Regions from separate parts of the Metabacillus flavus genome, predicted to be linked through region 1. Evidence: predicted binding sites of a transcription regulator. Region 1 holds the regulator's gene; each other region holds the start of a gene.

Evidence for each region. The regulator Rex, encoded in region 1, represses fermentation and respiration genes when NADH is low (regulators of the CRP and FNR family bind a similar motif). The targets are predictions, from matches to a motif close to TTGTGAAATATTTCACAA.
Region 2: the regulator Rex is predicted to act here: its motif matches at 2,956-2,973, upstream of J9317_RS19860 (cytochrome ubiquinol oxidase subunit I).
Region 3: the regulator Rex is predicted to act here: its motif matches at 4,783-4,800, upstream of J9317_RS05090 (L-lactate dehydrogenase).

The regions. Positions count from the first base shown of each region.
Region 1 is NZ_JAGVRK010000001.1:281,074-288,662, forward strand. It holds gene J9317_RS01630 (ABC transporter ATP-binding protein) at 148-2,073, opposite strand; gene J9317_RS01635 (redox-sensing transcriptional repressor Rex) at 2,357-3,004, shown strand; gene tatC (twin-arginine translocase subunit TatC) at 3,021-3,779, shown strand; gene J9317_RS01645 (YdiK family protein) at 3,803-4,006, opposite strand; gene J9317_RS01650 (CPBP family intramembrane glutamic endopeptidase) at 4,003-4,719, opposite strand; gene groES (co-chaperone GroES) at 5,006-5,290, shown strand; gene groL (chaperonin GroEL) at 5,347-6,987, shown strand; gene J9317_RS01665 (DUF3880 domain-containing protein) at 7,193-7,589, opposite strand, start outside.
Region 2 is NZ_JAGVRK010000001.1:3,900,662-3,908,250, reverse strand. It holds gene J9317_RS19880 (DEAD/DEAH box helicase) at 1-406, shown strand, start outside; gene J9317_RS19875 (hypothetical protein) at 845-1,327, shown strand; gene J9317_RS19870 (alpha/beta fold hydrolase) at 1,397-2,140, shown strand; gene J9317_RS19865 (DNA alkylation repair protein) at 2,190-2,903, shown strand; gene J9317_RS19860 (cytochrome ubiquinol oxidase subunit I) at 3,175-4,572, shown strand; gene cydB (cytochrome d ubiquinol oxidase subunit II) at 4,569-5,582, shown strand; gene cydD (thiol reductant ABC exporter subunit CydD) at 5,582-7,297, shown strand; gene cydC (thiol reductant ABC exporter subunit CydC) at 7,294-7,589, shown strand, end outside.
Region 3 is NZ_JAGVRK010000001.1:955,710-963,298, forward strand. It holds gene J9317_RS05060 (SHOCT-like domain-containing protein) at 1-117, shown strand, start outside; gene J9317_RS05065 (hypothetical protein) at 121-390, shown strand; gene J9317_RS05070 ((Fe-S)-binding protein) at 650-1,366, shown strand; gene J9317_RS05075 (LutB/LldF family L-lactate oxidation iron-sulfur protein) at 1,382-2,809, shown strand; gene J9317_RS05080 (LutC/YkgG family protein) at 2,802-3,530, shown strand; gene J9317_RS05085 (glycoside hydrolase family 191 protein) at 3,673-4,509, opposite strand; gene J9317_RS05090 (L-lactate dehydrogenase) at 4,831-5,781, shown strand; gene lepB (signal peptidase I) at 5,931-6,458, opposite strand; gene J9317_RS05100 (cytochrome c oxidase assembly protein) at 6,582-7,367, opposite strand; gene J9317_RS05105 (DUF2243 domain-containing protein) at 7,367-7,589, opposite strand, start outside.

The DNA.
Region 1 (7,589 bases):
CCTTTCGCTCCAATCAGCCTTACCAATTATGGATAAAGAACAATGTTAAAAAACATCCATAATCCTTAATGGGAAAACAAAAACCCGGAAACGCCAGCAGCATTTCCGGGTTTTCCTGCTAATGAACTTGGCAAGGCTTATAGAAACCTATGCTTGAAGCTCTTCCCATTCATCCATCAGTGTTGAGACAGTTATGCGGTGCTCCTCATTTTCACGGCTGATGTCCTGCAGCTTTTCATGATCGTGAAAGTTTGCCGGATCAGCGAGAAGGTGCTCGTTTTCCTCGATTTTCTCTTCCAGGTTAAAGATTTCAGATTCAATTTCTTCAATCCGCCGCTGTCTTTGCCGCTCCATTTTTTTTAGTTCTTTCTCCTGCTGATAGCTCAGCTTCGTTTCTTTTGAGTCCTGAACTTTTACGGAGCCAGCTTCCTCCTGCTGTTTAATCGCAGCCAGCTCCTCTTGCTCCTGTTTCTTTTCAAGAAAGTAATCGTAATCCCCGAGGAAAAGCTCCAGACTATTCTTTGAAAGCTCGCACACTTTCGTTGCAATCCGGTTGATGAAGTACCGGTCATGCGATACGAATAGAATCGTCCCTGGATAATCCACTAGGGCATTCTCCAATACTTCCTTGCTGTCCAAATCCAAATGGTTCGTCGGCTCATCGAGGATCAGCAGGTTCGCTTTTTCGAGCATCAGCTTGGCAAGCGCAAGTCTCGCTTTTTCTCCTCCGCTTAAGGCAGAGACGGGTTTAAGAACATCATCCCCTGAGAAAAGAAAATTACCGAGTACAGTCCGGATCTCCTTTTCAGGCTTCAGCGGGTATTCATCCCAAAGCTCATTTAAGACCCGCTTGTTCGAGGTGAGCTCTGCCTGTTCTTGATCATAATAGCCGATCTTCAGACTGGATCCGTAGCGAATATCTCCTTCAATTGCCTGAAGCTTTCCAACAATCGTCTTAAGAAGCGTCGACTTGCCGATCCCATTCGGTCCTACGAGTGCGAGGCTGTCTCCGCGGTCTGCAGAAAAAGAAATGTTGGATATAGTCGGGATTTTTCCATCATAGGAAACAGAGAGGCTGTCCACCTTCAGGACATCGTTTCCGCTCTGCTTTTCAATATCAAACCGGAAAACGGCGGATTTTTCATCCCCAAGCGGACGGTCCATCATGTCCATTTTTTCAAGCTGCTTTCGTCTGCTTTGGGCCCGTTTTGTCGTGGAAGCTCTGGCAAGATTCCGCTGAACAAAATCCCTGAGCTTGGCGGCTTCATCCTGCTGTTTCTCAAAAGCCTTCATATCACGCTCGTAGTTTTCTGCTTTTTGCTCCAGGTACTTGCTGTAATTTCCGATAAATTTAGCGGATTGAAGCCTGGAGATCTCATAAACCTGGTTCACCACTTTGTCGAGGAAATACCTGTCATGCGAAACGATAAGCACGGCGCCTTTATAGCCTTGAAGGTACTGCTCAAGCCAGGAAAGGGTCGCAATATCCAAGTGGTTTGTCGGCTCATCCAGAATCAGAAGTGCCGGACTTGTTAATAGAAGCTTTCCTAACGCAAGCCTGGTTTTCTGGCCTCCGCTAAGCTTTGAAATTGAAGTAGAGGAATCAAATTCTCCGAATCCGAGACCATGCAGAATGGAGCGGATGTCTGCTTCATACTGATAGCCGCCGCGTTCTTTAAAGGACGTCTGCAAATGATCATATTCCTTCATGAGTTGTTCAAATTGCGGACTGCCAGGATCGATCTCGGCCATGTCCGATTCCATGCCGCGCATTTTTTTCTCCATCTGCTGGAATTCACTGAACACCGTCAGCATTTCATCCCAAATGGAACGGGACGATTCTAGCCCCGTGTTTTGCGCCAAATAGCCAATTGTAAGATCCTTTGGCTTGATAATCTCTCCGGAATCATACGATAATTGTCCTGAAATAATTTTAAGCAGCGTGGATTTTCCGGCACCATTTCGGCCGACGAGGGCAATCCGGTCCCGTGTTTGAATCTCCAGCTTAATATTCGATAATATAGGCTCAGCTCCAAAAGATTTTGTGAGCTGCTGAACTTGTAGTAGAATCATTCTTTTCACCTCATGTATACTAGTTTCAGTGTAGCTTAACTGCGGTTTGCCGGCAACCATGCTGTCTGTTTCGCTAGAAATTGTTGCAATCCGTAAACAGACAATCCAGATAAAATAGTGTATAGTTTGGGTAAGACGCATTGAATGTCCATATTTCTCCACTTATTTACCGATGTGGGAGATGAAATTGGAAGCGCTAACTTAATATAATATTGGAAGATCCTATAGAAAAAGTGGTGAATAAAGCCACTAGATTTGCATCAAGGAATGTGAGGGAACGAGAATGAATATTGATCAATCCAAAATACCGCAAGCGACCGCTAAGAGACTGCCTTTATACTATCGCTTTTTGAAAAACCTTCATTCTTCAGGAAAGCAGAGAGTTTCCTCGGCAGAATTAAGCGACGCGGTCAAAGTCGATTCTGCAACGATCCGCAGAGATTTTTCTTATTTCGGCGCTCTTGGCAAAAAAGGATACGGCTACAATGTGAATTATCTGCTGTCCTTTTTTCGGAAAACACTGGATCAGGACGAATTAACAAAAGTCATTCTGATCGGCGTCGGGAATCTCGGAACAGCATTTTTACACTATAATTTTTCCAAAAACAACAATACGGAAATTTTCGCGGCTTTCGATGTGGCGGAGGAAAAAATCGGTACGAAGGTAGGGGAGGTTCCCATCCTTTCTCTGGACAAGCTGGAGGAGCACCTGCCGGATGGGGCACCAGTTGCGATTCTGACGGTTCCCGCCCCTGCTGCACAATCCATTACCGACCGTCTGATTGCGATCGGCGTCAAAGGCATATTGAACTTTACCCCGGCGAGACTGAATGTACCGAATCATATTCGCATTCACCATATTGATTTGGCTGTAGAACTGCAGTCGCTTGTGTATTTCCTTAAGCATTATCCGAGCGAGACATCTGTGTAAAAGGATGGATGGTTCCATGAATGAACGGGAAATGTCGGTTTATGAGCATATTGAAGAACTTCGGAAACGAATTTTAGTCGTTGCCATCTTTTTTATTCTTGCACTCATTGCAGGCTTCTTCCTAGCGAAGCCCATTATTCTGTTTTTGCAGCAAACAGAGGAAGCAAAGAATCTGACGCTGAATGCATTCAGAATGTCGGATCCGCTCTTTCTTTATATGAAGTTTGCGGTCATTATCGCGCTTATCTTAATTTCTCCACTTATCCTGTTCCAGCTCTGGTCATTTATCAGCCCTGGACTGTATGAAAAAGAACGGATTGCTACATTAAGCTATATTCCGTTAAGCGTTCTGTTGTTTTTAGGAGGCATTTCGTTCTCGTATTTTGTTCTTTTTCCGTTTGTCGTGAGATTTATGACCAATTTTTCTGCTGATTTAGGAATCAGCCAAGTGATCGGGATTAATGAGTATTTTCAATTCTTATTTGAGCTGACTCTGCCTTTCGGGCTGCTTTTTCAGCTCCCGGTTGTTATTATGTTCCTAACGAGGCTCGGAATTGTCACGCCTATGTTTTTGAGGAAGGTCCGAAAGTATGCGTATTTCTTGTTGCTGGTCGTTGCCGGACTCATTACCCCGCCGGAGCTCATATCCCAGGTGATAGTGCTCCTGCCGCTGATCATCCTTTATGAAATCAGCATTGTCGTATCGCAGCGGGCTTACCGGAAATCACTAAAGATTCAGATGGAGGAAGAAGCGAAGGAGCAGCTTTCCCCATAAAAATAACCTGTCCGGCGGACAGGTTATTTTTTCTCTGTATTCCTTTTAAGCTTCCGGCCGAATCGCAGCATCCGCAGCGCAACGGCAAAATCAAAGGTTGCGATCAGCATCATAATAATGGTCGGAAAGGTCCAAAGTCCTTCTGCGGCGCTGTTAATGGCCAAGTATGTGAATAGTGCTCCCATTGCTAAGTAAAAGATGGCAAGTGCGCCAGGACGTGCTCTCATAAAAAGTTTCCTCCAATAATGCTTTGCAATTGTTCAGCGTCTTTCATCAATCGTTCAATGTCGTCCCTGTACACATACTGGATGACAACCACTAATGTATTCATCGACAAATGAGCGATAATCGGAACGATGATGCGCTTCGTTTTAACATAAAGAAAAGCGAACGTAAATCCCATAGCCGAGTAGAGAAGTATATGGGCAGGGTCCTGATGGACGACCGCAAAGATCACCGAGCTGATGAGTGCGGCCAGAACGAAATTGGTCCGTTTATAAATCGTTCCGAAAATGATTTTGCGGAAAACAATTTCCTCAAGAATCGGTCCTGCAATCGACACAACAAAAATCATGAGCGGGGTCACCTTGACGATGTCCATAATCCGCTGCGTATTCTCCGATCCGGGTTTAATGCCGAATAGCTGAATCTCAATATTAGCAGCTATAATTTGTGCTAAAAACGCAAGAAAAATACCACCGATTGCCCATCCTGCTGCTGAAGATGGCGAAGCGGGGGTTCCCCTTAAATCAAAATCGCCGCGGTCTTTCCTCAATAGAAGCAAAACAACGGTAAGCCCGACGGAAAAGCTGATGATATTCCAGAGTCCGACCACCTGACCCCGGTCCACTCCCAATAGAAGAAGAAGCCGATAACCGACTAATCCGGAAAACAGCATAATGACATATGTAAGCAGAATATACCAATAATGTCTCTTCACAAATAAGCTCCTTTTAGAACCGCACATGCTTTTAGCCTATTCCTGTGTGCGGGAAATGATACATTTTCAGTGACCACAAATAATTGTACCACATCCTCCTCCTTTTCTCTTATAAGGAGCCTATGTGGGTGCGTTTTCAAATGTTGAATTTCGTCGAACAAAAATTAAATGGTTTTCACTTGAAATTCGTAAAAAGTTTATATAATATAGACTTGTGTGTTAGCACTCAAGATAAACGAGTGCTAATAAAAATAAACTACATATGAAATTGAGGAGGGTGTTTCACTTGTTAAAGCCACTAGGTGATCGTGTAATTATTGAATTGGTTGAATCTGAGGAAAAAACAGCAAGCGGCATCGTATTGCCTGATTCTGCGAAGGAAAAACCGCAAGAAGGAAAAGTTGTAGCTGCTGGTACAGGACGCATTTTGGATAATGGCGAGAAGGTTGCTCTTGAAGTAGCTGCCGGCGATCGCATCATCTTCTCAAAATATGCTGGAACTGAAGTTAAATATGAAGGTACAGAATACCTGATCCTTCGTGAGAGCGACATTTTAGCGGTTATCGGCTAATCGATACAACCGGATAACAAAATAAAACGATAAACAATTCCAAGGAGGTATTTTTCATGGCTAAAGAAATTAAATTCAGCGAAGAAGCTCGCCGTTCCATGCTTCGCGGTGTGGACGCGCTTGCGAATGCCGTAAAAGTAACATTGGGACCAAAAGGACGCAACGTCGTTCTTGAAAAGAAATTCGGTTCTCCGCTTATCACAAATGATGGTGTGACAATCGCGAAAGAAATCGAGCTTGAAGATGCTTTCGAAAACATGGGAGCAAAGCTTGTTGCTGAAGTAGCAAGCAAAACAAACGACGTAGCGGGTGACGGTACGACAACTGCAACGGTTCTTGCACAGGCAATGATCCGCGAAGGTCTTAAAAACGTTACAGCCGGCGCTAACCCTATGGGCGTCCGCAAAGGAATCGAAAAAGCAGTTAAATCCGCAATCGAAGAGCTGCAAGCGATCTCCAAACCAATCGAAGGCAAAGAATCCATCGCTCAAGTAGCATCGATCTCTTCTGCTGACGAAGAAGTTGGACAATTGATTGCTGAAGCAATGGAGCGCGTTGGAAACGACGGCGTTATCACAATCGAAGAATCCAAAGGCTTCACAACAGAGCTTGAAGTCGTTGAAGGTATGCAATTCGACCGCGGCTACGCTTCTCCTTACATGGTAACTGATTCAGACAAGATGGAAGCGGTTCTTGAGAATCCTTACATCCTGATCACAGATAAAAAGATCACAAACATCCAGGAAATCCTTCCTGTTCTTGAGCAAGTGGTTCAGCAAGGCAAGTCTCTATTGCTTGTTGCAGAGGATGTTGAAGGGGAAGCTCTTGCGACGCTAGTTGTGAACAAGCTTCGCGGAACATTCAATGCAGTAGCGGTTAAAGCTCCAGGCTTCGGTGACCGCCGTAAAGCAATGCTTGAAGACCTTGCCATCCTGACTGGCGGAGAAGTGATCACAGAAGATCTAGGTCTTGACCTTAAATCTGCGAACATCACTCAGCTTGGACGCGCATCTAAAGTTGTTGTTACGAAAGAAAACACAACTGTGGTTGAAGGAGCAGGCGAAACAGACAAAATCGCAGGCCGCGTAAACCAAATCCGTGCTCAATTAGAAGAAACAACTTCTGAGTTCGACAAAGAAAAACTTCAAGAGCGTCTTGCAAAACTTGCTGGCGGCGTAGCCGTTATCAAAGTTGGTGCCGCTACTGAAACAGAACTAAAAGAGCGCAAACTCCGCATCGAGGACGCCCTGAACTCTACTCGCGCAGCAGTAGAAGAAGGAATCGTATCCGGCGGTGGTACAGCGCTAGTGAACGTATACAACAAAGTAGCTTCTCTTGAAGCGGAAGGCGATGCTGCAACAGGTATCAACATCGTTCTTCGTGCTCTGGAAGAGCCAGTTCGTCAAATCGCACACAACGCAGGCCTTGAAGGATCTGTTATTGTTGAGCGCCTTAAAAACGAAGCAATCGGCGTTGGTTTCAACGCTGCAACTGGACAATGGGTAAACATGGTAGAGGCTGGAATCGTCGACCCTACTAAAGTAACTCGTTCAGCTCTTCAAAACGCTGCATCTGTCGCAGCAATGTTCCTTACTACTGAAGCAGTAGTAGCCGACAAGCCAGAAGAAGGCGGCGGCGCCGGTATGCCTGATATGAGCGGCATGGGCGGTATGGGTGGAATGGGCGGCATGATGTAATAAACATCATCTGCTTTAAAAAAACGCGAAACCTCTTGGGTTTCGCGTTTTTTATTTTAACAGTATTAATTGGAAACAGCCTTCCTCATCCCGACTGGTTCACACTAAGTACAGTTATTGAAACCAAAATAACCACCATCCCAACAACCGGATGAAAAACAATGCGAGGGAATACAAAAGCCAGCAAAAGAGAAATCCTAAACATTTACATCTGTATTAGCTTTCTATAAAATTCATTCACAATTTTCAGCCAGGAATTCAGCGCACGGGGAATAATAGCTGGATTTTTCTCTTTGATTTTAAGGATTTGCCCGGCATAAGTCTTGTCCGAAGGTAAGCCGTTAATTTCCATAAGATGCTTCAAGGGAATGTTATACTTATTTGAAATTCCCGCTAAGTTCTCACCCGGCATTACCCGATGAATACTAGAGGTTTCATAGTTAATCCATCTTCCACCTTCTGGTGATTTGGGTGTGTCCTTCAGAATTCCTCTGCTTGTTACATGCAGCAGCATTTCCTCCGCCCGCTGCTGGTACGAATTTAGTTTGACGGAGTTCCGCCCGCTTGCTCGAACCAGTTCCCTTTTTATCGGGTTTGTTAAA
Region 2 (7,589 bases), 3.6 Mb from region 1:
ACCATTTGAAGACCGGTTCCTTGCAGACATTCAGGAATACATCGGATTTGAAATTCAGCAGCTGGATCCCCCTGACAGAGAGCAGATCAAAGAAGCACAGCATGCATTTGATGAAAAAATGGAAGAAGAACCAGAGCTGAAAAAAGATAAGAGCGAGGCTCTGAATAAGGGCATCATGAAGCTCTACTTTAACGGCGGGAAGAAAAAGAAAATCCGTGCCGTCGACTTCGTCGGAACGATCGCCAAGCTTGAAGGCGTAACAGCAGCTGACATTGGGATTATTACGATTCAGGAAAATGTTTCTTATGTGGAAATTCTAAACGGAAAAGGCCCGCTCGTCCTAAAATCGATGAAAAATACAACGATTAAAGGGAAGCAGCTTAAAGTTCATGTGGCAAATAAATAAACAGGAAAAGAGACTTGCCGTAGGGTGAGTCTTTTTTATGTCTAAATTCGTTTTGTGCGATTTGGTAAAACCATATTTGGTAAAACGACAGCATCTGCTGAATAAGGGGATCTAATATCAAAAATCGTAAATTAATTTTACCTTATTTTTCACTATGTTAAAGACGTGATGAAATTTTTTTACACCTGTTGATTGGAGCGTAAGGCGAGAGACTCCTGCGGGAGCAGCGGGACATGTGAGACCCCGCAGGCGCAAAGCGCAGAGGAGGCTCACAGCCCGCCCCGCGGAAAGCGATCGCCTGCTAGCTGCAATCAACAGCTAGGTTTAGTGGGGTTTTTAAAGTTTTTACCAATTATGTAAAAATAAAGTTTTGGAAATTTGGATATGTGGTAAAAGAACTAGGAATTAGAAAATGATAAAGTCTAAGGAGACGTACGAATGAAAAAAATGTTAGGTGTTTTGTCACTGGTTTTAATAGTTTTTCTGGCTGCCTGCTCGAGTCCTCTTCAAGAGGAACTTCTGACATATGCCAACGAAAAGCTTCCAAAGCTTGGGGAAATGGAAGAGAGCGCAATGAAGAAATATGAAGAAGCTGCGAATACGAATGATGAGCAAAAGATTGCAGATGCCATAAAAAGCAGCGTAATTCCAGCTTACACGAAAATTGCTGAAGAAGCAGACGGTATATCCATTACGGACGAAGAACTTCAAAAATTGCATAAACGCTACACCGATGCGGTAAATCAGCAAATTGAGGGATTTACAATGGTTGCAGATTCCATTGCTCAGCAAAACGATGAAATGTTTAATGAAGCAAGTGACCTGCTCGATAAAAACTACACCGAAATGGAATCCTTTCATAAGGATTTAGAGGCTTACGCAGTGGAAAATGATTTAGAAGTGGAAGAACCTAAGGACTAAAACCTCATCACGAAGATGAGGTTTTTTATGCTATTCTAAACGTATCATCTATCTTCAACTGGAGGGCCTATGATGGAAAACATCGTTTTTATCCATGGTTTGACGGGTTCAAGAAGAGCGTTCAAAAAACAAATAGACTATTTTAGCCGCAAGTACAATACATATGCCTACGATCTGCTTGGCCATGGCGAGGACCGAGGCAAAAAAACAGATTTTTCTCTGGATGGGCTAGTTGCACAGCTGGAGGAGCTGTATGAGCGGGAAGGAATTGAAAAAGCACACCTCTGCTCCATCAGCTACGGATGTTATCCGAGCACAATCTTTGCAAGCAAGTATAAAGAAAAGGTTTCAAGCCTTTGCTATATCGGCGGCCATTATAACTCAGACTCCCCGCTCACCTATGTACTTCAGCATTTTCATGACAACCGCTACAATGATTATCCAGATTGGCTTAGGCGCTATTCAAAAGATTTGTTTCCGAAAAGCGGAGTCGTGGATCCCTACGCTCTCATCTCAACAAAGCTTTATTACAAATACGGATTGGAATTGCACGAGGATGTGCTCAAAAAAGCCATTGAACATAGACTCGATTACGATTTAAAAGCAGACCTGAAACAAGTGGGTGTCCCTGTTTTATGGATTATGGGGGACCATGATAACTTGTTTAAATCCAGTATTACAGACTTGGATGAGGTCATTCCGCATGCTTTCTATAAAGAAATTCCCCATACCGGGCATGCGGCCAATATGTTCCGCCCTTTTGCCTTTAGGAGGATGTATGCCGAATTTCTGCAGGGAAAACAGGAGATTTAATACATAGCGCAGAATGGAAAAAGAAAGAACTCATGCGGAAGGTGATGAAATGGCAACGTATCAGGAAGTCATGGAAAAACTGGAAGAGCTCGGATCAGAGCAGACAAAAAAGACCTTTTTTAACCACGGAGCACAGGAGCCATTGTATGGAGTAAAAGTAGGCGACATGAAAAAGCACTTAGTGAAAACGGTGAAAAAGGATCAGGATCTGGCTCTTAAACTGTATGATTCAGGAAATAGCGATGCGATGTATTTAGCTGGTCTTTCTGTCAATCCAAAGCTAATGACAAAGGAGCAGCTGCATAAATGGGCGCAGGGAGCATACTGGTCCATGCTAAGTGAATATACGGTGGCGCAGGTTGCAGCGGAGTCTCCGTATGCACTTGAGCTTGCCCGCGAATGGATCGGGTCAGAGCAGGAAATGACAGCTTGCGCTGGATGGAGTACTTATTCCAATTTTCTTTCGATCGCTCCCGATGAATCCATTGATAAGCAAGAGGTCAAAGAACTGCTCCATAAAGTGGAAACAGGGATCCATCAGGAACGGAACCGCGTCCGTTATGTCATGAACGGCTTTGTTATTTCAGTCGGCGGCTATTACCTGCCGCTTCATGAGGAAGTAAAACGAGTGGCTGCGGCGATTGGGAAGGTTCATGTGAATGTCGGAAACACAGCATGTAAGGTTCCGCTCGCAGAAGCCTATATTGAAAAAATGGAACAGCGGGATTCGGTTGGGAAGAAGAGGAAGACGTGTATATGCTGAGTGCAGCCTCGACTTAATGTCGAGGCTTTTTGTTTTACAAGTAACATTCAATATGTAAACAATGTCACAAATAGTTCAAAAGGCCGTCACAAAACAGTCAACGAAAGCCTTACTCCCTAAACTTTTAGAGGCGTAAACTATGAATGTAAGGAACAGATAAAGTACAGAAGGAAAGGGTCAAAAAAAATTTTGCTTATATTGTGAAACATTGAGCAAACTATCGCCTTTTCTTCCAGAACCATTTAAATCGTTTAAAGGGGGAGAGTTTGGAATGAGTGAACTAGTATTGGCAAGGCTGCAATTTGGTTCAACCACAATTTTTCATTTCCTGTTTGTGCCTCTTTCCATCGGCCTTGTTTTCATGGTAGCCGTAATGGAAACGATGTACGTAGTGAAAAATCAGGAAGTCTACAAAAAGATGGCGAAATTTTGGGGGCATTTATTTTTAATTAACTTCGCGATTGGGGTCGTAACCGGAATTCTTCAGGAATTTCAATTTGGGATGAACTGGTCAGAGTACTCCCGGTTTGTCGGAGATGTATTCGGAGCGCCGCTTGCTATTGAAGCACTGCTCGCATTTTTTATGGAATCAACCTTCCTTGGGATCTGGATCTTCGGGTGGGATCGTTTATCCAAAAAGGTTCATCTTGCATGCATTTGGCTTGTGTCTCTCGGAACCGTTCTCTCCGCATTCTGGATTTTGGCTGCGAACTCTTTTATGCAGGAGCCCGTGGGGTTTGTAATCAATAATGGAAGAGCTGAAATGAATGATTTGTTCGCTTTGCTGACGAATCCGCAGCTGCTTGTTGAATTTCCTCACACTATTTTTGGAGCATTGGCTACAGGTGCCTTTTTTATTGGGGGAGTAAGCACTTATAAAATCATGAAAAAACAAGAGGTTCATATTTTTAAAAAATCATTTGATATTGCGATGGTGGTTGCACTTATTGCTGGAATGGGTGTAGCATTCAGCGGTCATGCTCAGGCAAAGCACTTAATGGAATCACAGCCGATGAAAATGGCCGCAAGCGAAGGGTTATGGGAAGACAGCGGAGATCCGGCTGCCTGGACCATGTTTGCTCTTATTGATTCGGAAAACAAGGAAAATTCCTTTGAAATAAAAATTCCGTACGCCCTAAGTTACCTTGCCTATGAAAAATTCAAGGGAGAGGTGCCGGGTATGAATACACTTCAAGCTCAATACGAAGAAAAATACGGAGAGGGAAACTATATCCCCCCTGTAAACACAACGTTCTGGAGCTTTCGGATTATGGCAGGAACGGGAATAGCGATGATCTTTGCCGCTGCACTTGGTTTGTTTTACAGCTTTAGAGAAAAATTGGATGCAAATCGATGGTTTTTAAAAGGAATGACGGTTTTGATTGCCTTTCCGTTTTTGGCTAACACGGCTGGATGGATTATGACGGAGATTGGGCGCCAGCCGTGGACAGTGTTTGGATTGATGACAACAGCCGCTTCTGTATCGCCTAATGTTTCAAAAGGCTCTCTTCTCTTCTCGCTCATCATCTTCACCACGATGTATGCTGTTTTAGCCGGTGTCTTGATTTATCTTTTCGTGAAGGAAATTAAAAAAGGAGCGGATCACGATTCGGTCATCGGGCATTCGGCCTCCGTCGATCCGTTTGATAAGGAGGCGTACAATCTATGATCGTGCTAAGCGAATTATGGTTTGTCCTGGTGGCAGTTCTGTTTATCGGATTCTTTTTCCTGGAGGGCTTTGATTTTGGAGTAGGTATGTCGGTACGCTTGCTGGCAAGAGATGATGTGGAACGCAGAATTATGATTAACACAATTGGCCCTTTCTGGGATGCGAATGAAGTGTGGCTGATTACAGCGGGAGGAGCCATTTTTGCAGCTTTTCCTCATTGGTATGCGACCATGTTCAGCGGCTATTACATCCCTTTTGTCTTCGTCCTGATTGCGTTGATCGGCCGTGGAGTCGCTTTTGAGTTTCGGGGGAAAGTTGACAGTAGGAAGTGGGCAAAAACATGGGACTGGGTTATTTTCTTCGGCAGCCTCCTTCCGCCGTTTCTGTTCGGGGTATTATTTTCAAGTATTCTGAGAGGAATGCCAATCGATAAGAATATGAACCTATCTGCAGGTTTTTCCGATTTTGTAAACGTCTATTCGGTGACAGGCGGGATTACGGTTACCCTGCTCTGTCTGCTCCATGGCGCGTTGTTTCTCACCCTGAAAACGACATCGGAAATAAGAAAGCGCGCCCGTGGATTTGCCGGTAGACTCATATGGGTTGTTCTTGCTTCGCTGACGGCGTTTGTTTCGCTGTCTGCTTTTGAAACCGATTTGTTTACAGTAAGGGGAAACATCACCCTTCCTCTTGTCGGATTGATTGTAGCATCATATGGATTAGCCGTATTTTTTATATCAAAAAAACGGGATGGGTGGTCTTTTGCGATGACAGGAGCAGGAATCGCGCTTACCATCGGTATGATTTTCACAGCATTATTCCCGCGTGTCATGGTCAGCTCCATTCAAAGTGCATACGATCTTACGGTTTATAATGCATCATCAGGAGATTATTCAATGAAAGTGATGACGATCGTGGCAGTCTCGCTGCTTCCGTTTGTGATCGGCTATCAGATTTGGAGCTATTATGTATTCCGCAAACGTGTGGATGAAAAGGATTTGACGTACTAATGGGAAAAGACCTTCTTCAATACCGTGGTGTCCGAAGGGTTCTTGCTGGTCTTGGATTTATGACCGTTGTGCAGTCTGCAGCAATTATTTTGCAGGCGGTTATGCTGGCCGAATCGGCAGTTCGTCTCTTTAATGGGAAGATGGACCGTTCTTTTATGCAGGCGGCGGCTTTGTTTTTCCTAGCTCTTGCTCTCCGCCATCTTATGGGAGCGCTGAAGCAAAAAAAGGCGCAGCGTTTTGCGCAAGAAACAGGTGCATCTATGCGTAAAAAAGTGCTTGATAAGCTGTTTTTGCTGGGGCCCCGCTTTGCCGCGAAAGCGGGAACAGGGCACACGGTAACCCTTGTGGCGGAAGGGGTCGCCCAGCTAAGGAGCTATTTAGAGCTTTTCTTGCCGAAAATGATGAATATGGCCGTTATCACACCGGCTGTTTTGCTTTATGTATTTTTTATCGACCGGACCTCTGCCGTCATTTTAGCTGTAACCTTTCCGATTTTGATTGTGTTTATGATTATTCTTGGATTGGCAGCGAAAGGAAAGGCGGATCGTCAGTGGAGTACCTATCGGGTGCTTTCCAATCATTTTACCGATTCATTAAGAGGTCTTGAAACCCTGAAATATTTGGGACTCAGCCAATCTCACACCATGAATATTAAAGGCGTCAGTGAACGATACCGGAAAGCAACCCTGAGTACGCTGAAGGTTGCATTTCTTTCTTCGTTTGCGCTGGACTTTTTCACCATGCTTTCGATTGCAACGGTGGCTGTATTTCTTGGACTAAGACTGATTGAAGGGGACATGATGCTTGGTCCGGCCCTTACAGCTCTCATTCTCGCACCTGAATTTTTTCTGCCGGTGCGTGAAGCCGGAAGTGACTATCATGCAACGCTCAATGGACAGGAAGCGGGAAAGACGATGAAAATGCTCCTTGACGAGCAGGAGTTCAAACCTCAGGCAGCAGAAATTCACACATGGAACGAAAACAGTACGCTTGAGTTAGAGAATGTGTCTATAAGGCATGACGAACATGGACCCGGGGGCTTAAAGCACATTCATTTATCCGCAATGGGCTATCAGAAAATCGGGATTGTCGGAGAAAGCGGCTCAGGAAAATCAACTTTAATCGATATACTGGGAGGGTTTCTTGAACCCTCTGAAGGAACAGCCAGTCTTGATGGTACGGTTGTTTCCCATCTCCAGCTGCCAGGGTGGCAAAAGCAGCTTCTTTACATTCCCCAGCATCCTTATATTTTTGCGGATACGCTTGCGGAGAATATTCGATTTTATCATCCCGAAGCTTCTATGAGCGAGGTTAAAGAAGCAGCTGAAAAAGCAGGATTGTCTGATTTAGAAGAGGCGATCGGATTTGATGCAATGATCGGCGAAGGCGGAAGGAATCTAAGCGGCGGGCAAAGCCAGCGTGTTGCGCTCGCGCGTGCCTTTTTGGAAAACCGGCCAATCCTCTTGCTGGATGAACCCGCCAGTCATCTGGACGTAGAAACAGAGTTTTATTTAAAGCAAACCATGACGGCGTTATTTAAAAATAAACTCGTATTTTTGGCTACTCATCGTCTTCACTGGATGCAGGAAATGGACTTGGTTATGGTTATAAAGGATGGGGAAATCGCGGAGACAGGCACTCATCAGGAATTGATGGAGGCTAAGGGCGAATATTATAAACTCGTCAGCATTCAATGGGGGGAACAGGTATCATGAAAAAACAAGGATGGATCATGCCGTATATAAAAGAAAATCGCCGGTTATTTGCGGCGGTCATCCTTCTCGGATCTGTAACGGTTTTTTCTGCTGCCTTTCTTATGTTCACCTCCGGATTCCTTATTTCCAAGGCGGCAACAAGACCTGAGAATATCCTGATGATTTATGTGCCGATTGTGGCTGTACGGACATTCGGGGTGGCGAGGTCGGTTTCACGGTACATCGAGAGATTGGCCGGCCACCACGCCATCCTGAAGATCCTCTCCGAAATGAGACTCAGACTTTACGGAAT
Region 3 (7,589 bases), 670 kb from region 1:
TATGTAAAAGATATTAATGTTGATCTGCTCATCGAAGCAATCGAAAACGAATTGGACGGACAAATTGTTGATATCACCTCGGCTAACGGTGATAAAGTATTCGTAGTGATTGAGTAAACTATGTTGATAGTCAAGGTAAAAGTAAAGGATAAGCGATTCTCCATTCCCGTTCCTTATGCGGTTTTACATTTGGTTAGTATGATTATTACTTCAAAGAGAGTGACCCGCTTGATTAATAGGGCAATTGAAAAGGATGGCAATAAATTCAGTTTTCCGGAAATGGAAAGGAAAGATTTAAAACCATTGCTGAAGGGACTTTCAATGCATAAAGGCCTAGTGCTCGTGGAAACTAAATTAAAAGACGGTACCGAAGTAAAGGTAAAACTGTGAAGCATTATTCGAATAGGGATAATGCTTTTTAATATGGCAGCGTTATGTTTGGATTGGATGGAAGGCAATTTACCCTGGCTGGAAAAAAAGTTTTACTTGCATTAATAAGAAGGCTCCTTTACAGCCTAATCTGCAAAACGAGTCATCAATATTTGTCTGATTTCCCCTTGAGGAACCGTAAAATTTGATCTATAATAGGGGAAATTAAGTGAAGTCATCAGATGACCTGTTGACTTATTTTCGGAAGGGGTAGTGAAACATGAGAGTTTCATTGTTTGCCACCTGCCTGGTGGATATGTTTCAAACTGAAGCTGGGAAGGCAACAGTTGAACTGCTCGAACGGCTCGGCTGTGAGGTTGATTTTCCAGAGAAACAGGTATGCTGCGGCCAGCCCGCCTATAACAGCGGGTATGTAAAAGAGGCGAAGGAAGCGATGAAGAATATGATCCGCGCGTTCGAGCAAGCGGAATACGTAGTGTCCCCATCCGGTTCCTGCGTCGCGATGTTCAAGGAATATCCTCACCTTTTCGAAAAAGATCGAAAATGGTCGGAAAAATCGAAAGCGCTTGCAGAAAAGACTTTTGAGCTGACGGATTTTATCGTCAATGTGCTAAAAGTTGAAGACGTCGGCGCGCGCTTTGATGGGAAAGCCACTTACCATACGTCCTGCCACATGACGAGGCTGCTTAAAGTAACGGAGGCACCTTTTAAACTATTAAAGAACGTAAAAGGACTTGAACTTTTGCCCCTTCCAAACGCGAAGAACTGCTGCGGCTTCGGGGGAACGTTTTCTGTGAAAATGGGGGCGATTTCGGAACAAATGGTGGATGAAAAGGTAGAGTGTATTGAACGGACGGAAGCAGACTATCTGATTGGCGGGGACTGCGGGTGTCTGATGAATATCGGCGGGAGAATCGACCGTAAAGGAAGACCGGTAAAGGTGCTGCATATCGCGGAAATTTTAAATCATCAATGAAGGGAGAGAACGGCCATGCCAATGAGGATCGGAACAGAGAACTTTAATGAACGGGTAGGCAAAGGAATTGGGGATTCCTTTATGCGGCTTGCTGTATCGGGTGCTCAGGAAAGACTGCAGGGACGGAAAAATGAAGCAGCGGAAGAGCTGGGCAGCTGGGAGGAATGGCGTTCGCACGGAGAAGAAATCCGCCAGCATACGCTTGAGAACCTTGATTTTTATTTGGAGATGATGAGTGAAAATGTAGTGAAACGCGGCGGTCATGTATTTTTTGCTGAAACAGCAGAGGAAGCCAATGAGTACATTGCTTCGGTTGCGATAGAAAAGAAAGCAAAGAAGATTGTGAAGTCAAAATCCATGGTCACAGAAGAAATCAATATGAACGCATACCTTGAAGGGATTGGCTGTGAGGTCATTGAAACGGATCTTGGCGAGTATATTCTGCAGGTGGATGACCATGACCCTCCCTCTCACATTGTAGCGCCGGCTTTACATAAAAATAAGGAGCAAATCCGTGACGTTTTCAAAGAAAAGCTTGGCTACACGAAAACAGAAAAACCGGAGGAGCTTACCCTTCATGCACGGGAGATGCTAAGGAAGGAATTTTTAGCGGCAGACCTTGGGATTACCGGCTGCAACTTTGCGATAGCCGAATCCGGATCGGTCAGCCTCGTGACGAATGAGGGGAATGCAAGGCTCGCTACAGCTCTCCCGAAAACGCAAATAACGGTCATGGGGATGGAGCGGATTGTCCCGACCTTCGAGGAGTTTGAAGTGCTTGTCAGCCTGCTGACAAGGAGCGCGGTCGGTCAAAAGCTGACCAGCTATGTCACTGCGCTGACCGGACCTAAACAGGATGGGGATGCAGATGGACCGGAGGATTTTCATCTCGTCATTGTGGATAACGGAAGGTCCAAAATTCTCGGCACTGAATTTCAATCGGTTCTGCAGTGCATCCGCTGTGCAGCGTGCATAAACGTCTGTCCGGTGTACCGCCATGTAGGCGGCCATTCCTACGGATCAATTTATTCAGGTCCGATTGGTGCGGTTCTGACTCCGTTGCTTGGGGGCTATGACGAATACAAAGAATTGCCTTATGCATCTACACTGTGTGCCGCCTGTACCGACGCATGTCCGGTGAAGATCCCGCTGCATGAGCTTTTGCATAAGCATCGGCAGGCCATTGTAGAACGGGAAGGAAAAGCGCCGATTTCTGAGAAAATGGCGATGAAGGCGTTTGGTTTAGGTGCTGCATCATCTGCCCTCTACGGCTTGGGCGGTAAAGCAGCTCCAGCTGCCATGGGTCCCTTCACTGCCGGTGGAAAAATCTCAAAGGGACCGGGACCTCTCAAAGCATGGACAGAAATCAGGGAATTCCCTGTTCCTAAAAAAGAACGTCTGCGCGACTGGATGAAAAGCCGCCTGAAAAGGGAGGATGACTAAGATGGCAGGTACCATAAAAAACAAAGAATCCTTTTTAAATAACATTGCCCAAAATCTGGGCCGGCCAAGGCGGTCCAAAGGAGTATTGCGGCCTGAGTGGAAGCATCGCCCGCAGGATGGTGTCCTGCAAGGATTGAATCAGGATGAATTGCTGGAGGTTTTAAAGGAGCAGTGCATTCGAATTCATACAACCTACAGGGAAACAAACTCCTTAGGTCTTTATGAAACCCTTAAAGATACAGTCATGGAATATGGAGGGGGACCGGTTATTACGTGGGATGACCCCAGATTTCGGGAATTTGGCCTGTCGTCGCTTATTAATGATGACTTGCCAAGGGAAGATGTGAAAACGCATATTTGGGATACTAAACTCGGGGATGAGAACATCAAGAAGGCGGAAGAGGCAAACGTCGGCATCACCTTCAGCGACCAAACCCTCGCCGAATCGGGGACTGTTGTCCTCTTCAGCGGAAGCGGGAAAGGGCGGTCTGTATCTTTGCTGCCGGCCACCTATATTGCCATCATTCCGAAGAGTACGCTTGTGCCGCGGATTACTCAGACGGCTCAGAAGATTCACATGCAAATTCAGGCAGGCGAAGAGGTCGCTTCCTGTGTTAACTTCATCTCGGGACCCAGCAACTCAGCGGATATTGAAATGAACCTGGTTGTTGGAGTGCATGGCCCAATTAAGGCTACTTATATTGTGGTCGGGGACCGTTGATTGGTCTAGGGTGCGGCTTGCATATGAAAGTGGGATTTTGACGAAATTTATCGAGAGGTCGCTATTCGACAGGCGAGGGTTGATATTCGGCATTGAGGGTTTAATAAATTAATAAAATAGGGAGATGCCGCGCATCCCCCTTTTACCACTCCTCATAATCCCTTGGAGCATAATAATGGATGAATCCCTGCTTTTCAGCAAGCTGTTCACTTTTTTTCTTCTCTTTTTCAGAAACGGTAAAGATCTTAACCCCATACTCCCCGGATAAGCGGCGGGTCTTTTCCATCCATTCTCTTGACCAGTCATCGTTCATAATAAAGGAATATTGAAAATCCTCCCACATAAACCCGTCAATATATGGGGCCGTTTTTTGTGCGGTTTCCATCCCCCAATTCTGGATGACAGATAGCTGCCTTCTTTCCAGTACTTTAAGCAGAAGGATCAGACTCTCCTGCTGCTGCTTCATCTCTTTTGGATCCTCTGAGAAAAAATCGTCAATGTCTCCTATTGTATCTAAAAAGACTCCGTCCAGCTGCTTATCCTCGATTTGCTGATTAATTTCTTTTAGAAGTGTTTCCCGGTAATGGGGTGATGTCATATCCATTAAGTAAGCATCCCATTCTTTAAGGTAAACCCGTTCTCCATCTCTTTGATGGAAATCCTGTTTCTCAAATTGCTTGAATAGTTTTTCGTTCCATCGATCCGCTTCCATTGAATTTATATATCCGTAAACAAGAGTCCCATTTCGTTTTATTTGTTGTATCTGCTTCTTAGAATAGTAGGTTGGTTCAATAATGACGAGGGGATAGCCGGATAATTTATTAACGGCATCCTTTGCTGGTTCGCCGTAATAGATTTTGTATTGCAGAACTCCATCAAGTGGATTTTTCTGCTTGTTTAAAATATTGAGCAAATAACCCAGTAAAAAAAAGAGAAGGATCGAGAAGCAGAGTAATAGCAAGGTGGATTTTTTTCTCATAGCAATCATCCTTTTTTCTTTTCTGAAAGCTCTGCTAAACTTGGCTGTTGATTTCCGCGGAAGGCGTCTCACGCCTTCCGCTCCGATCAACAGGTGTTAAAAATCAACCTTATGCTTTAACATAGCCTTTCTAAATTTAACTTATCATAAATGTGTATAAAATCTGCTATTAAGTATGCTCAAAGAAGCATGTCTGCAGAATCAGTAACAAAACAGACAAAAAACATCTAAGTAACCCCATTGGCAAATAATCACATTCGGTATAAAATAAAAATGTGAAATATTTCACAAATTTTCTGTTTTCTGAAAGGGTGAGGCGATATGGCAGGCGAAACAGCAAACCGGGTTGTATTAGTTGGGACGGGATCTGTAGGATCAAGCTATGCTTTTGCACTTATGAATCAAGGGATTGCAGATGAATTGATTATGATTGATATGAATGAAGAAAAAGCAATGGGCGACGTCATGGATCTAAATCATGGAAAGGTGTTTGCACCGTATCCGACACAAGTGAAACTTGGCAGCTATGAGGATTGCAGAGACGCAGACCTGGTGGTCATTTGCGCAGGGGCGAATCAGAAGCCGGGAGAAACGCGCCTTGATTTAGTAGAGAAGAATTTAAAGATTTTTAAAAGTATCACAGATGAAGTGATGGCATCCGGTTTTGACGGGATTTTTCTAGTGGCTACGAATCCTGTGGATATCTTAACGTATGCAACGTGGAAATTCAGCGGCCTGCCGAAGGAGCGGGTGATTGGTTCCGGAACGATATTGGATACAGCCCGGTTTCGCTTTGAGCTTGGAGAATACTTCGAAATCGCTCCACATAATGTTCACGCCTATATCATCGGAGAGCATGGAGACAGTGAACTCCCGGTATACAGCGCAGCAGACGCTGGCGGAGTGCCAGTGTTAAAAAGAATTGAGCGGGATGCAGCTTATAAAAAAGAAGATTTAGATGAAATATTTGTTCGCGTAAGAGACGCGGCATACGAAATCATAAAGAGAAAAGGGGCAACGTACTATGGCATCGCGATGGGGCTGGTGCGGATAACGAAGGCGATTCTTCATAATGAAAACAGTGTCCTGACCGTTTCTGCACTTCTCGAAGGGGAGTACAAAGAAGACCAAATTTATATAGGTGTCCCTGCTGTGATTAACCGCGGCGGAATCAGAGAAGTGATTGAACTTGATTTGAATGAGGAGGAAAAACAGCGATTCGGTCATAGTGCAGAGGTGCTGAGGAATACATTGAAAGCTTATTTTGATTAAGTAAAAAGGGATAAACAGAATTCATAATGCTGGAATAGATAAATTTATAGTTAGTAAATAAAAAACGCTTGATTCAATGTTCAAGCGTTTTTCGTATGAGTAACGGTGCGATTTGGGCAATTTCCTTGATGACAGTACTCACTTTTTCCTTACTTAGGAACTCCCATCTTCTCAAATGGAGAGAATCGAAACTTTGCTTCCCCGACAACCGCTTTTTGAGAAATACTGCCGAAGACCCGGCTGTCCATGCTGTCGCGGCGGTTGTCTCCCATGACATAAAGAGAGCCGGCCGGCACCTGGATGTTCAGGTTTTCAGTCAGATTTTCGCGGGGGACAAGAACGCTTTTATTTTCCTTCAAGTATGGTTCTTCATATATTTTACCGTTAATGGTTAAGACATCATTTTTAATTTTGATCCTGTCACCGGGAAGTCCGATGACTCTTTTGATGTAATTGTCTTTTGAGATTGGCGAGTGAAAGACAATCATATCAAAACGTTCAATTTTGCTGATTTTGGATACGATGATCTGGTTATTTGTTTCAAAGGTCGGCATCATCGATTTTCCCTCTACCATGACAGGGGTGAAAATAAAGTGCCGGCAAATAAGGGCAATGACGACAGCCGCCAGAATGCTTCCTAACCAGGACCAGACCTCTTTTTTACTGCGTTCCTTCATACAAGCGCCTCCTTTACTTGCTTCGGTAAAAGGCAAAAACGTGAAATTCTTTTAATGGGTGTTTAGCTTATTTTACACGTTTTTTTCCGGGAAAGATATTATCTATTCCACCTTTTTACAACTTTATGAAGGATTGGCGTGGGATAAGGAGGTTCCTGGACGAGAGGCATGATACCACTGGAAGCAAAAAACAAAGATTATAAGAATATCAATTACGTCCCCTCCATAATACATCAGCATCCCAGCTGTTTCGGCTTGTTTATCCGGTACACCTGCCGGCGGATGTGCATAGATGAACTTGGACAGGATTCCATGCCCTGCAAATGCAAGGATTAAAACGGCGGCTCTGAATTTAAAGCTGTATCGTTTCGAGACAGGGTCTAAGTATAGGAAGGCGATAGTAAATAGATAGCCTGCAAGAAAGATATGTACATGTACAAGAACATAAATCCAGTTTTGCTCATGCATTAATCCGTATAAGCCTGTCGAATAAAGGACCCATAATCCGCCAATGTTTAAAATGGATGCTGCTAAAGGATGAACAGCAATCTTGAGCGGCTTGCTTTTTAAAAGCTTTGAAAGCTTGCGGCCTTTCTGAACGCTCAGCGACCGAAAGGCAAGTGTTAATGGAGCGGCAAGTGCGAGCAAGAAAGGGGCCAGCATTCCAAGAAAAAGATGGCTGAGCATGTGGGCTTTGAAATCGTTATGAGACCTTTCTGCCAAAGGGCCGATTACGGAGATTAGTGATAAAGAAATTCCCAATGTCCAAAGCACGATTCGATAGAGCGGCCATTTTTTTTTAGATTTAAAAGCGGCTAACAGATACAGAAACAAGGCCAGCAAAAAGGGCAGAGCGAGGATCAGCTGTGCCCAATTGAAGACGGGAGCTGATTCATGATGGCTATGCATCACCCTTTTTCCTCTGCCTGGGTTTTAATGAGTAAAATAATACCCGCTGCAAGCATCGTTGCGGCTGTTAAGTTCCAAACAAGATCATATGGAAGGATATCGACGCCATACCGGATTTGGTGAAGGCCCATCAGCTTATGCTGAACCGTCCCGTCATACAGCTGAAAAGCTCCTGCTCCTGTCAATATTCCTCCAATCCATCTCTTTCCATAAAACGTTTTT